Linked DNA regions of Colwellia sp. M166. The protein of the gene in region 1 interacts with the protein of each later gene in a pairwise test. Links are inferred from orthologs where the notes say so. Each region holds a gene or a part of one and is shown on either strand. Other genes may lie near its edges.

Region 1 (5,684 bases):
CGACGGTGCTCATAGCTTTGACCTGATAATTTATCTTCACCACATAAAAAAGCCCGTCGAACACAACGTGCAGTGCAATGATAATAAGGCGTATCGGCTAGACTGATTTGTTGTTTCCTTGGCGTGGCCATAACTCACCTAAAATAAGTCGCTTGGTTAGTTGAGCGTAGTGCATAAGCTATATTTCTTCAATTTAGGGTGAGTGTCTTCTTAATTCTGTGTTCTTAATTCTAGGGTGAGTGTCTTCTTAATTCTATGGCAAAGACTTGTGTGAGACAGTGCAGCTTATCTTCTACCCAGCCGCGACGGTGCTCATAGCTTTGACCTGATAATTTATCTTCACCACATAAAAAAGCACGGCGGACACAACGTGCAACGCAATGATAATAAGGCGTATCGGCTAGACTGATTTGTTGTTTCCTTGGCGTGGCCATAAGTCACCTAAAATAAGTCGCTTGGTTAGTTGAGCGTAGTGCATAAGCTATATTTCTTCAATTTAGGGTGAGTGTCTTCTTAATTCCTCTTAATTCCTTTTGCTTGTGTAATTGATGAGGATCGGCTTTTATTTTCTGATGAACGAGTTTATTACCACGTTCATCAATTTATTACTCCCATGGAATATAAAGCTTAGCTAAGTGCTTTCCCCTGACGTTCACGTTAAATTCATATATTTCAGGCACAAAAAAAGCGCCTTCAGGCGCTTTTTAACGGTAAGTATTAAGCTTTATTTGCTTAGAGCTTCACCTAAATGAGGACGAATATCTTTCAATATTTCTTTTGCTAAGCGTGGGCTACTTGCCACAATGTTACCTGAATTGCTGTGGTTATGACCGCCAACAAAATCGGTAACTAAACCACCCGCTTCGATAACCATTAGTTCACCAGCAGCGGTATCCCAAGGTTTTAAGCCGATTTCAAAGTAACCATCAACACGGCCAGCAGCAACGTATGCTAAATCAAGTGCAGCAGAGCCAGCACGACGCATATCAGAAGTTTTACCGAACAAAGTTTTAAACATTTCTAAATAAGCATTTGTGTGTTGCTTATGTTTGAAAGGAAAGCCTGTCGCTAAAATAGAACCTTTAAGTTCTTTTGATTGTTTAACGCGAATACGAAAACCGTTTAGTTGTGCACCTTTACCACGACTTGCAGTAAATAGCTCGCCACGGATAGGATCGTAGATCACTGATTGATCTAATTTTCCTTTCACTTTTAAAGCAATTGAAACTGCAAAGTGAGGAATACCTTTAACAAAGTTAGAAGTTCCATCAAGCGGGTCAATAATCCATTGATAATCGCTGTCTTTCCCTTCAATTAATCCACACTCTTCACCAATGATCGTGTGATTAGGGTAAGATTTTTGGATTGTTTCAACAATAGCTAGTTCAGCACTTATATCAACATTAGTAACGAGATCGTTAGTACCCTTAGATTCAATTTCAATCTTATCTACTTGTTCAAAAGCGCGCAGAATTACTTTGCCCGCAGCACGCGCAGAGCGCACGGCAATATTTAGCATCGGATGCATGATCGACTACCCTATAATGTTGTAAAATGTCATAAACAGCTATGTAAAAGAACGAGGTCAACATTAAGAGTCATACTTGGATGAACCCCTAAAATTGAGCGCGCGAATTATAGCAAACTAATTATCAATTTGCGACCACCTTATTTTTCATTTAGTGATTCACATAGCTAAGTTATAACCGATGAGAGAGAACTTAGCTTATTTTTCACTGCTTAAGGGTAATTAGGGCTACTTATATATGTAAAAGAGCTAACCCATATTGATAAACACTATAAAACTAAATTAAAGTGGTGATTTTTTCTCAGTACAGGGATATGTTCTGTGTTAACATTATCGACAATTTTAGCCATCTAGATAGGTAGCATTTGAAGTTCAATTTGTTGCCATCGCATTAAGTAAGTGAAGATAATGTCAGATTCTTTATTAAATAAAGTACGTATAGTGCTCGTTAATACCTCCGATTGCCGTAATATCGGTTCAGCTGCTCGTGCCATGAAAACAATGGGTTTAACTGAGCTGGTATTAGTTGATCCCATTGAAATGCCTAATGGTCAAGCACAGGCATTAGCTGCTGGTGCAACCGATGTATTAAAAAACGCTAAAGTTGTCGCGACTCTGGAAGAAGCCATCATTGATTGCGGTTTAGTGGTTGGCACCAGTGCTCGTTCACGTACGTTACCTTGGCCGATGTTAGAGCCACGTGGTTGTGGTGAAAAGCTGATCACTGAAGCACAAGAATATCCTGTGGCGTTAGTTTTTGGTCGCGAGAGTAGTGGTTTAACCAATGAAGAATTGCAATTATGTCACTTCCACGTACAAATTCCTGCAAACCCAGAATATAGCTCACTGAATTTAGCCATGGCAGTACAAACCCTAAGTTATGAAGTTCGAACTAGCTTTTTAGCACACCAACAACAGGCTTTTACATTAAATGAAGCTGAAGAATATCCGGTGGTAGATGAAACGGAACGTTTCTATCAACATTTTGAAGAAGCATTAAAAGCAACTGGCTTTATTGTCCCGAGCCATCCTGGTTTAGTGATGACCAAACTGCGTCGTTTATTTAATCGCGCCCGACCTGATGTCAAAGAATTAAAAATGATGCGCGGTATTTTAGCTTCAGTTGAGCGCGTTGCCAAAGCATCGAGCACTGAAAAAAATACAGATTAATTATAGTCGTTAGTGATTTAGCTAATTGAATAAGCACCGACTTAAAACTGAGAATTAAGGAAAGTGGTATGTTTAGCCGCATGAAAGAAGATATCAATAGTGTATTTGATCGAGATCCAGCAGCACGTAATGTATTTGAAGTATTAACCAATTACCCAGGTTTACATGCGGTTTGGTTTCATCGTTTGAGTCATAAATTGTGGAAATGCAATTGGAAGTGGTTAGCGCGTAGTTTATCAACATTCTCGCGTTGGTTGACCGGTATTGAAATTCATCCTGGTGCTACTATCGGTCGTCGATTTTTTATTGATCACGGTATGGGCGTTGTTATTGGTGGCACAGCAGAAATTGGTGATGATGTAACTTTATACCAAGGCGTTACTTTAGGTGGCACCAGCTGGAAGGAGGGCAAACGCCATCCAACACTGATGAATAATGTTGTTATTGGCGCCGGTGCTAAAATTTTAGGACCTATTACCATTGGTCATCATGGTAAGGTTGGCTCCAATTCAGTGGTAGTTAAAGATGTACCTGATAATGCCACAGCCGTTGGTATTCCAGGTCGTATTGTTAATCCAAACAAAGATAATGGTGCGGCAGAAAATCGTGAAAAAGTGGCGAAAAAATACGGTTTTGATGCTTATGCCGTGGCTACCGATAATCCAGACCCGGTAGCAAAAGCGATAGGTCGTTTGCTTGACCATATGCACTTAATGGATAACAAAGTCTCTGATTTATGTCGAGAAGTGAACCAGCTTGGTGGTCAAGTTTGTCAAGAAGCTTTACCAGAGTTAAGTGTTGGTGAGTTTGACGAAGATGAGAAAGCTGCCGCTAAACGTCGCGAAAGCGCAACTGAGTCTTTTGATCCTTCAATTTAGCAATATTTAGAAATAATTTTTTGAAAGCACTCGCTCGCGAAAGGTGTTAATTCACTACAAAACATAAGTAGAAATATTGAAAAACACTTATGTTTTGCCTTTTTATTGACTAATTTATAAACCCGAGTAAAATACTTGAGTAAATCACTCGGGTATTTAGTTGACTATTTTATAAGGATATGTAAAATTGCGCAGCAAATTGATAGGGGTAATAAATGAAACTGACGTCTAAAGGTCGATATGCAGTAACAGCTATGCTTGATGTGGCAATTCATGCCGCAACTGGGCCTGTTCCTTTGGCAGATATTTCTGAGCGCCAAGGTATCTCATTATCATATTTAGAGCAACTTTTCTCACGTCTTAGAAAGTATGGTCTTGTTAATAGTGTTCGTGGACCAGGCGGAGGTTATCGCTTAGGTAAGTGCTCAGCGCAAATTGCCGTTGCTGATGTGATTAACGCCGTTGATGAAAGTATCAATGCCACAAAATGTGGTGGTAAAGGTAACTGCCAAGATGGTCAGCAATGCCTCACACATTATTTATGGTCTGATTTAAGCGATAGAATTGAAGATTTTTTAAAGAGTATTTCGCTTGCCGAGCTCGTCGAGCAACGAAATGTAAAAATAGTGTCACAACGACAAGATGAAATAACAGCGAAAGCTCGTAAGTCACCCTCGTTAGAGACATTAATTACCACCCGTAACATTATGAATGACTGGCACTAGTTGCCCGTTCAATTGGAGATTATTAACCAATGAAGCTTCCTATTTATTTTGATTATTCAGCGACTACACCTGTAGATAAACGTGTTGCTGAAAAAATGATGCAATATATGACCACTGATGGTTTTTACGGAAACCCAGCCTCACGTTCACACAAATTTGGCTGGCAAGCGGAAGAAGCGGTTGATATCGCTCGTAATCAAATAGCAGATTTGATTAATGCCGATCCTCGTGAAATTGTTATCACCTCAGGTGCAACTGAATCTAATAACTTAGCTATTAAAGGCGCAGCCAAGTTTTACAGTAAAAAAGGTAAGCACATTATTACCTGTAAAACTGAGCATAAAGCGGTATTAGATACTTGTCGTGAATTAGAACGTCAAGGCTTTGAGGTAACTTACCTTGATCCTGAAAAGAATGGCTTAATTGACTTAAAGAAATTAGAAGCTGCTATTCGTGAAGACACAGTACTTATTAGTATTATGCACGTGAATAACGAAATTGGTGTTATTCAAGACATCGCTGAAATTGGCGAAATGTGTCGTGCACGCAAAATTATCTTCCATGTTGATGCTGCGCAAAGTGCCGGTAAAATCAATATTGACTTACAACATTTAAAAGTTGATTTAATGTCGTTTTCTGCCCATAAAATTTATGGTCCTAAAGGCATTGGCGCACTTTACGTTTCTCGTAAGCCTCGCGTGCGTTTAGAGTCACAAATTCACGGTGGTGGCCATGAACGTGGTATGCGTTCAGGTACATTAGCAACGCACCAAATCGTTGGTATGGGCGAAGCTTTTAGAATCGCGAAAGAAGAATTAGCACAAGACGAAGCACACGTAGTGAAAATGCGTGACCGTTTATGGGCTGGCTTAAACGATATGGAACAAGTTTTCGTTAATGGCGACTTTGACAAACGTTACCCAGGTAACTTAAATGTTAGCTTCAACTTTGTTGAAGGTGAGTCATTAATTATGGCATTAAAAGACTTAGCAGTATCTTCAGGCTCAGCCTGTACATCAGCAAGTTTAGAGCCGTCATATGTCTTACGCGCTTTGGGCTTAAATGATGAAATGGCACATAGCTCAATTCGTTTTAGCTTTGGCCGTTTTACCACAGAAGAAGAAATTGACTATGCCATTGACCTGATTAAAAAGGCAATTGGCCATTTACGTGACATGTCACCGCTTTGGGAAATGTTCAAAGACGGTATCGATTTAGACTCAATAGAGTGGGCTGCTCACTAGAGCACTAGGAGAAATAACATGGCTTATAGCGAAAAAGTAATTGATCATTATGAAAATCCACGCAACGTTGGTTCTTTAGATAAAAACGATCCACAAGTTGCTACGGGTATGGTCGGCGCACCTGCATGTGGTGACGTGA
Region 2 (5,697 bases), 640 kb from region 1 along the record:
TGTGGTTTTAGCTTATCTCAAATTTTCTATTAAGGAATATCATGTCAAATCCAGCCATTAAAGGGCTAATATCTTTGCTCCTGCTCTCTAGCAGTGTCTTAATTGCAGCAGAGCCAGCTCAAAAGCGAGAAGATCGCGAACCAGAAGCGGCAACGGGTGTGGTTAAAAAGCAAACCATTGTTACCCAACATGCCATGGTAGCTACAGCAAATCCTTATGCAAGTGATGTAGGATATAAAATCCTCAAACAAGGTGGCAGTGCAATCGATGCAGCAATTGCTGTGCAGTTGGTATTAACCTTAGTTGAACCACAATCATCAGGTATTGGTGGTGGTGCTTTTATGTTGCATTGGGATAAAAAAAATCAGCAATTAACCACATTTGACGGTAGAGAAACTGCACCAGCTGCAGCAACTACGGATATGTTTTTAGATGAAAATGGTAAAGTTATCTCTTGGATAGATGCGGTTGTTGGCGGGCGATCTGTGGGCGTTCCAGGTGTTTTAGCCGGGCTTAAAAAGGCCCATGATAAATATGGCAAGCTGGCATGGGGAATGTTGTTTGCAGATGCCATTAAACTAGCTGAAGATGGTTTTATTGTTTCGCCACGGCTTGAAAAACTTGTCGCGATGGAGTTTAACCCTGGAATTACTAAATTGCCGACGATTAAAGGCTACTTTTTTCCAAATGGTATGCCAATAAAGGCAGGGCAATTGTTAAAAAACAAAAAGCTAGCAGCGGTGTATCGCAGTATCGCTGCTGAGGGGCTTGAGGTTTTTTATCAAGGCTGGATAGCGAAAAAAATTGTCGCTGCAGTGCAAAATTCACCCATTGCACCGGGGCGTTTAACATTAAGCGATATGAAAAGTTATCAAGCTAAAGAACAATCTGCAATTTGTGGTTCTTATCGACAATATCAAGTGTGTGGTATGGCGCCGCCAAGCTCTGGTGGTTTGGCTATTATTCAAATACTTGGTCAACTTGAACGCTTTGATATGGCAAAATTGTCGATGGATGATGCTAAGTTCGCACACTTATTTAGTCAAAGTTCACGCTTAGCGTTCGCAGACCGTAATCGTTATGTTGCCGATAGCAGTTTTGTTAATGTGCCGACAAAAGGGTTGATTGATAAACAGTATATGGCGCAGCGCTCAGCATTAATTAAACTTGATATAGACATGGGAACAGCTGTTGCTGGTCTGCCAACCGGAGCAGTAGCGCAAGCCGATGACAATGCTTTTGAATTGCCGTCAACCAGTCATATTTCTATTGTAGATCAAGAGGGTAATGCAATATCTATGACCACAAGTGTCGAAATGGGCTTTGGCTCTGCACTGATGGTTGAAGGCTTTATTCTCAACAATCAATTAACTGATTTTTCTCTTGATCCGAAAAGAAATGGACAGTGGGTTGCTAATCGATTAGAGCCAGGTAAGCGACCACGTAGCTCTATGGCGCCGATGATGGTATTTAATCAAGACGACTCGCTAAAGCTGGTTGTTGGTTCTCCAGGAGGCAGCCGTATTATTAATTACGTAGCGCAAACCATGATTGCAATTTTAGATTGGCAACTTGATCCACAATCAGCGATTAATCTGCCGCATCTGACTAATCGTAACCTAGTTACCACCTTAGAAAAAGGTACGGAGTTAGTGCAGCTTAAACCTGCATTAGAGGCTAAAGGACACAAAGTAATAGTGCGAGACTTAAATAGTGGCATTCAAGCGATTGAAATATCTGATGGTTATTTAAGAGGTGGTGCTGATCCTCGTCGTGAAGGTAAGGCGATTGGCTATTAACTGCTGAATTATTAATGATTTAAAGCATAAATTGCTAAATGTGCAGCTAAAAAACGGCGTCAATATTGACGCCGTTTTTAGTTATTTAAATAATATCAATGGTACTAATACCAATTCTAATAACTATATTCACAAAATGATCGTTGTTCTCAAAATGCTGGTAAGCGCTGAGTGAGAACAAACTGAATAAACTTGGTATAACTATGACAGTTTAAAAAGGGTCTTTTAAGATCTTATCGATAACCCATTTATTGTCTATTTGAATTAATGATAGTCGTTTAACATCTTTTAAATGATCGTCGTGGTAGTAACCATCGAAAAAAACGGTAATAACCGCTGCATTTTTAAATTGCTCCCTAACTTTTACACCACTATCATCTGGTTTTATCTCAACCTTATCGTACGACATATTGAATAAATGCCTTGCAACCGCTTTTGTTGATTTATAGTGTAAAATAATACGTGATAACCGAGGGCTACATACGGAGGCTGCTTTTTCAATATTTTTTTCATTATACAATGCATTAAAGAATTCAATTGCGACAACTTCGGGGTTGTCGACATCGTTAATTTTGTTTTTGTCTTCTTCACCACAAGCAGTTAGTAACAGCAAGAGGCTTAAGGTGATAAATTTTAAATAATTCATATGCTAATAGTTAAGTATGTGAAGTTAATCTCATGTTACCTCAAAGGTTGTGGGCAATGCTAGAGGTTGGTTATGATTCTCGGTGATTTATGATGCTATTTTTAAATGCTAGTCAAAGTGGGATAACTTGAATGTCGCTGTTTTATATGTTTTTTTTGTTTTTCGATGTTATTGGATGGATGCAAAACATGAAGGGGAACGAAGGATACGTGATTAACAAAAAAGGCATGACCTTTTGAGTAAGTCATGCCTTTTATCATCGAGCTAACATTAGTGCTAACTCAGTATTTACTTTGCGGTGCTAATTATTGTGCAAGTTCTTCATCGGTAAATGAATCAGAAAACAATGCACTTGAAAGGTAGCGTTCAGCAGAGCTAGGGAGAATAACAACAATATTCTTACCAGCATTCTCTGGTCTTTCTGCAATACGCTTAGCGGCAACAACAGCGGCGCCGGATGAAATACCGGCAAGAATACCTTCTTCTTTCATTAAGCGGTGTGCCATAGCCATAGAATCATCATTTGATACTTGTTCAACTGCATCAACAATTGAAAGGTCTAAGTTACCAGGAATAAAGCCGGCGCCAATACCTTGAATTTTATGAGGACCAGGCTTTAATTCTTGACCGGCCATTGCTTGTGTAATAACTGGAGAATCAGTCGGCTCAACCGCTACGGATATGATCTTATGTTTGGCAACACTTTTAAGGTATCGACTTGTACCCGTAATCGTACCACCCGTACCAACACCGGCAACGAAGAAATCAACCTGACCTTTGGTGTCTTTCCAAATTTCAGGTCCAGTGGTTTTTTCGTGAATTTCAGGGTTAGCAGGATTATCAAATTGGCCAAGTAGTACTACGTTTTCTGGATCAGCATCTTTAATTTCTTGTGCTTTAGCGATAGCACCGCCCATGCCTTTAGCACCATCGGTTAATACCAATTTAGCACCTAAGGCGATCAGGAGTTTTCTACGCTCTAAGCTCATCGTGTTTGGCATGGTTAAAGTGATTTCATAACCACGAGCGGCAGCAACAAACGCCAAAGCAATACCGGTATTTCCACTGGTTGGTTCAACAATAGATTTACCCGCAGTAAGTAAACCTTTCTTCTCGGCATCCCAAATCATATTGGCACCGATGCGACACTTAACACTAAAGCTTGGGTTACGTGCTTCTATTTTTGCGTAGATATTGGCCGTATTTTCACCAGTAACAATGCGGTTAAGTTTAACGAGTGGTGTATTACCAATTGCTGTTGAGTTATCTTCGAATATAGTAGACATTTTTTAATCCTGTTTCATCGTATTAAGCGAGTGTGTCATACAGATGTATTAATTATTTACATGGGTTAACCGCTGAGTTTTTCAGTTTAATAGCTTACTGACTTATCATTTTATAGCAGAGACTACAATGAAAGAACAGCAAAGCTAAGTTAACACTTTGCCATTAGATTAACGCTTTATGGCAGAAAAAGAAGTGATATTTTGATCTCTTATATGCGAAAAAGGAATAGATATCGAATTAATGGTATTTAAATCAAATGTTTTTGTTGGTAAATGCTCAATTGAAAACTATTTCTGGGCACCATTAAAAGGTTTGAAGTGTAAGCAGATGATTGATATTGTTAAATTTATCACAATTTCGTGATAGCTAAAGATTCGTGATAAAGGAACGACAGTGACCGATAATGTAAATGCTGGCTTTAAGAAAATAAGTGCAACAGCGAGTAATGAAAATTGCTCTACAGCGGCAGAAAGTAGCGCGCAAGTGTTATCTGCTGAAGAAACTCGTGAAACATTAACGCCATTTGCTTTTAAAATTGATCAGTCATTATTTGGTATTGCTCTTGCTGTGCCTTGGCGTCGTGGGGCTGCACTGTTAATTGATCTATGTTTAGTGGCTATATTAAGCGGTGCCCCGGGTGAATTGCTGGCTGTATTAGTTGCTATTACATTATTTAAACTTGGCAGTAAGCAGCGTGCAGCCAAGTTTGGCAAAAAGCCGGGATTGAGAAAAACACTGCTTCGTCTCACGGGTGCTTTTATTGTCTTCGTTGTATTAATTGATACATTACCTAACATCTTCTCCCAAATGAATGACTTTAATAACCAAGTTGAGCGCGCTGGACAGCAACCAGACACAGTTTTAAGCCCGTCAAATAAAATAAAAAATAATCGTGATGAGCAAGGGTTTATCAAAGGTACTTTATCGGTTGCGGCAACTGTTGCTATCGCGCAGAGTGAATGTGATGAATATGCATGTTGGCAACAATTAACGGCTGATTTACTACTAGCTTATGTTGGACAATCACCAACAGCACAGCAAGCAGAGCAGTTTATCGCATTATTGATTGCTAATGTTACAGAGCAAGACAGCTTAAGTCGCTTGCATCTTGAGCAATTAAGCACAGAGCTTAGACAATTGTATATAACCACCGGTGCCCAGCAAAAAAATCAAACGACTACTGATGCCTCTGATCTTGTCCGTGAGATTAACGACAACAGTACTATAAATCAAAATACAGTCGATAAAATAGCTGAATTAAGTACTTTAGACACTGATATTGAGCACGAAAAGAGCAAAGGTAACTCAAGTAACGAGGTTGTTTATAAAGGTTTTGCTTGGCTACAAGGTTTGATTGAAGATCTCGGCATAGGTTTTGGTTGGGCTGCTTTCTATTTTACAATGTTTACGGCGATTTGGCATGGCCAAACACCGGGTAAAAAGTTATTCCATATTCGTGTCATTCAATTAGATGGCACGCCTTTATCTATCTGGGACAGTTTTGGACGTTATGGTGGCTATGGCGCGGGTATTGCCACAGGTTTACTCGGCTTTGCACAAATTTATTGGGATCCTAACCGACAAGCCATCCATGATAAAATATCCGCTACTATTGTGGTAAATGATAATGATACCAGATGAGATAATGGCCTAATAAAACATGCTAATACCACTAGCAATCCATAGTTGTTGATTACTATTGATGAGCTCGAAAGTTACTCCGTTATATATCAGTGTCATAGTGGCTTTGATTATGGCAACCAAGCATAACTGATTTTACTGTAGATAGTACGTTGGCCACGCTCTAAACTTTTTAATCGATCATCTTGATAACTATTGTCAGAGTAACCTAAGTAGAATACTGTTTGCGGGTTAATTTTATAAGCATAAATAAGTTGAGTAGATAGCGTATTATCTTTTGCTGTATAGGCTGTGGAGTTATTGTCAAGATTGAAATCAATATCA

What was found. The genes of interacting proteins can lie anywhere in the genome.
Region 2: the proteins of cysE (region 1) and cysK interact in binary tests that used the Escherichia coli proteins (3 or more experiments, as listed by UniProt). The link is inferred for Colwellia sp. M166 from one-to-one orthologs.

The regions. Positions count from the first base shown.
Region 1 is NZ_CP040755.1:1,562,115-1,567,798, reverse strand. The notes cover bases 1,866-4,671. They hold cysE (serine O-acetyltransferase), read left to right. Parts: upstream 1,866-2,766; coding sequence 2,767-3,576; downstream 3,577-4,671. Other genes in these bases: FGD67_RS07095 (IscS subfamily cysteine desulfurase), read left to right, coding at 4,331-4,671; iscR (Fe-S cluster assembly transcriptional regulator IscR), read left to right, coding at 3,792-4,301; trmJ (tRNA (cytosine(32)/uridine(32)-2'-O)-methyltransferase TrmJ), read left to right, coding at 1,937-2,698. Outside these bases: FGD67_RS07125 (transposase), read right to left, coding at 1-131; FGD67_RS07120 (Type I secretion system protein TolC), read right to left, coding at 231-434; suhB (inositol-1-monophosphatase), read right to left, coding at 725-1,528; more of FGD67_RS07095, read left to right, coding at 4,672-5,545; Fe-S cluster assembly scaffold IscU, read left to right, coding at 5,564-5,684.
Region 2 is NZ_CP040755.1:920,264-925,960, reverse strand. The notes cover bases 1,742-4,560. They hold cysK (cysteine synthase A), read right to left. Parts: upstream 3,732-4,560; coding sequence 2,751-3,731; downstream 1,742-2,750. Other genes in these bases: FGD67_RS04230 (RDD family protein), read left to right, coding at 4,126-4,560; FGD67_RS04240 (hypothetical protein), read right to left, coding at 2,011-2,445; ggt (gamma-glutamyltransferase), read left to right, coding at 1,742-1,799. In the rest of the region: more of ggt, read left to right, coding at 42-1,741; more of FGD67_RS04230, read left to right, coding at 4,561-5,373; FGD67_RS04225 (hypothetical protein), read right to left, coding at 5,484-5,697.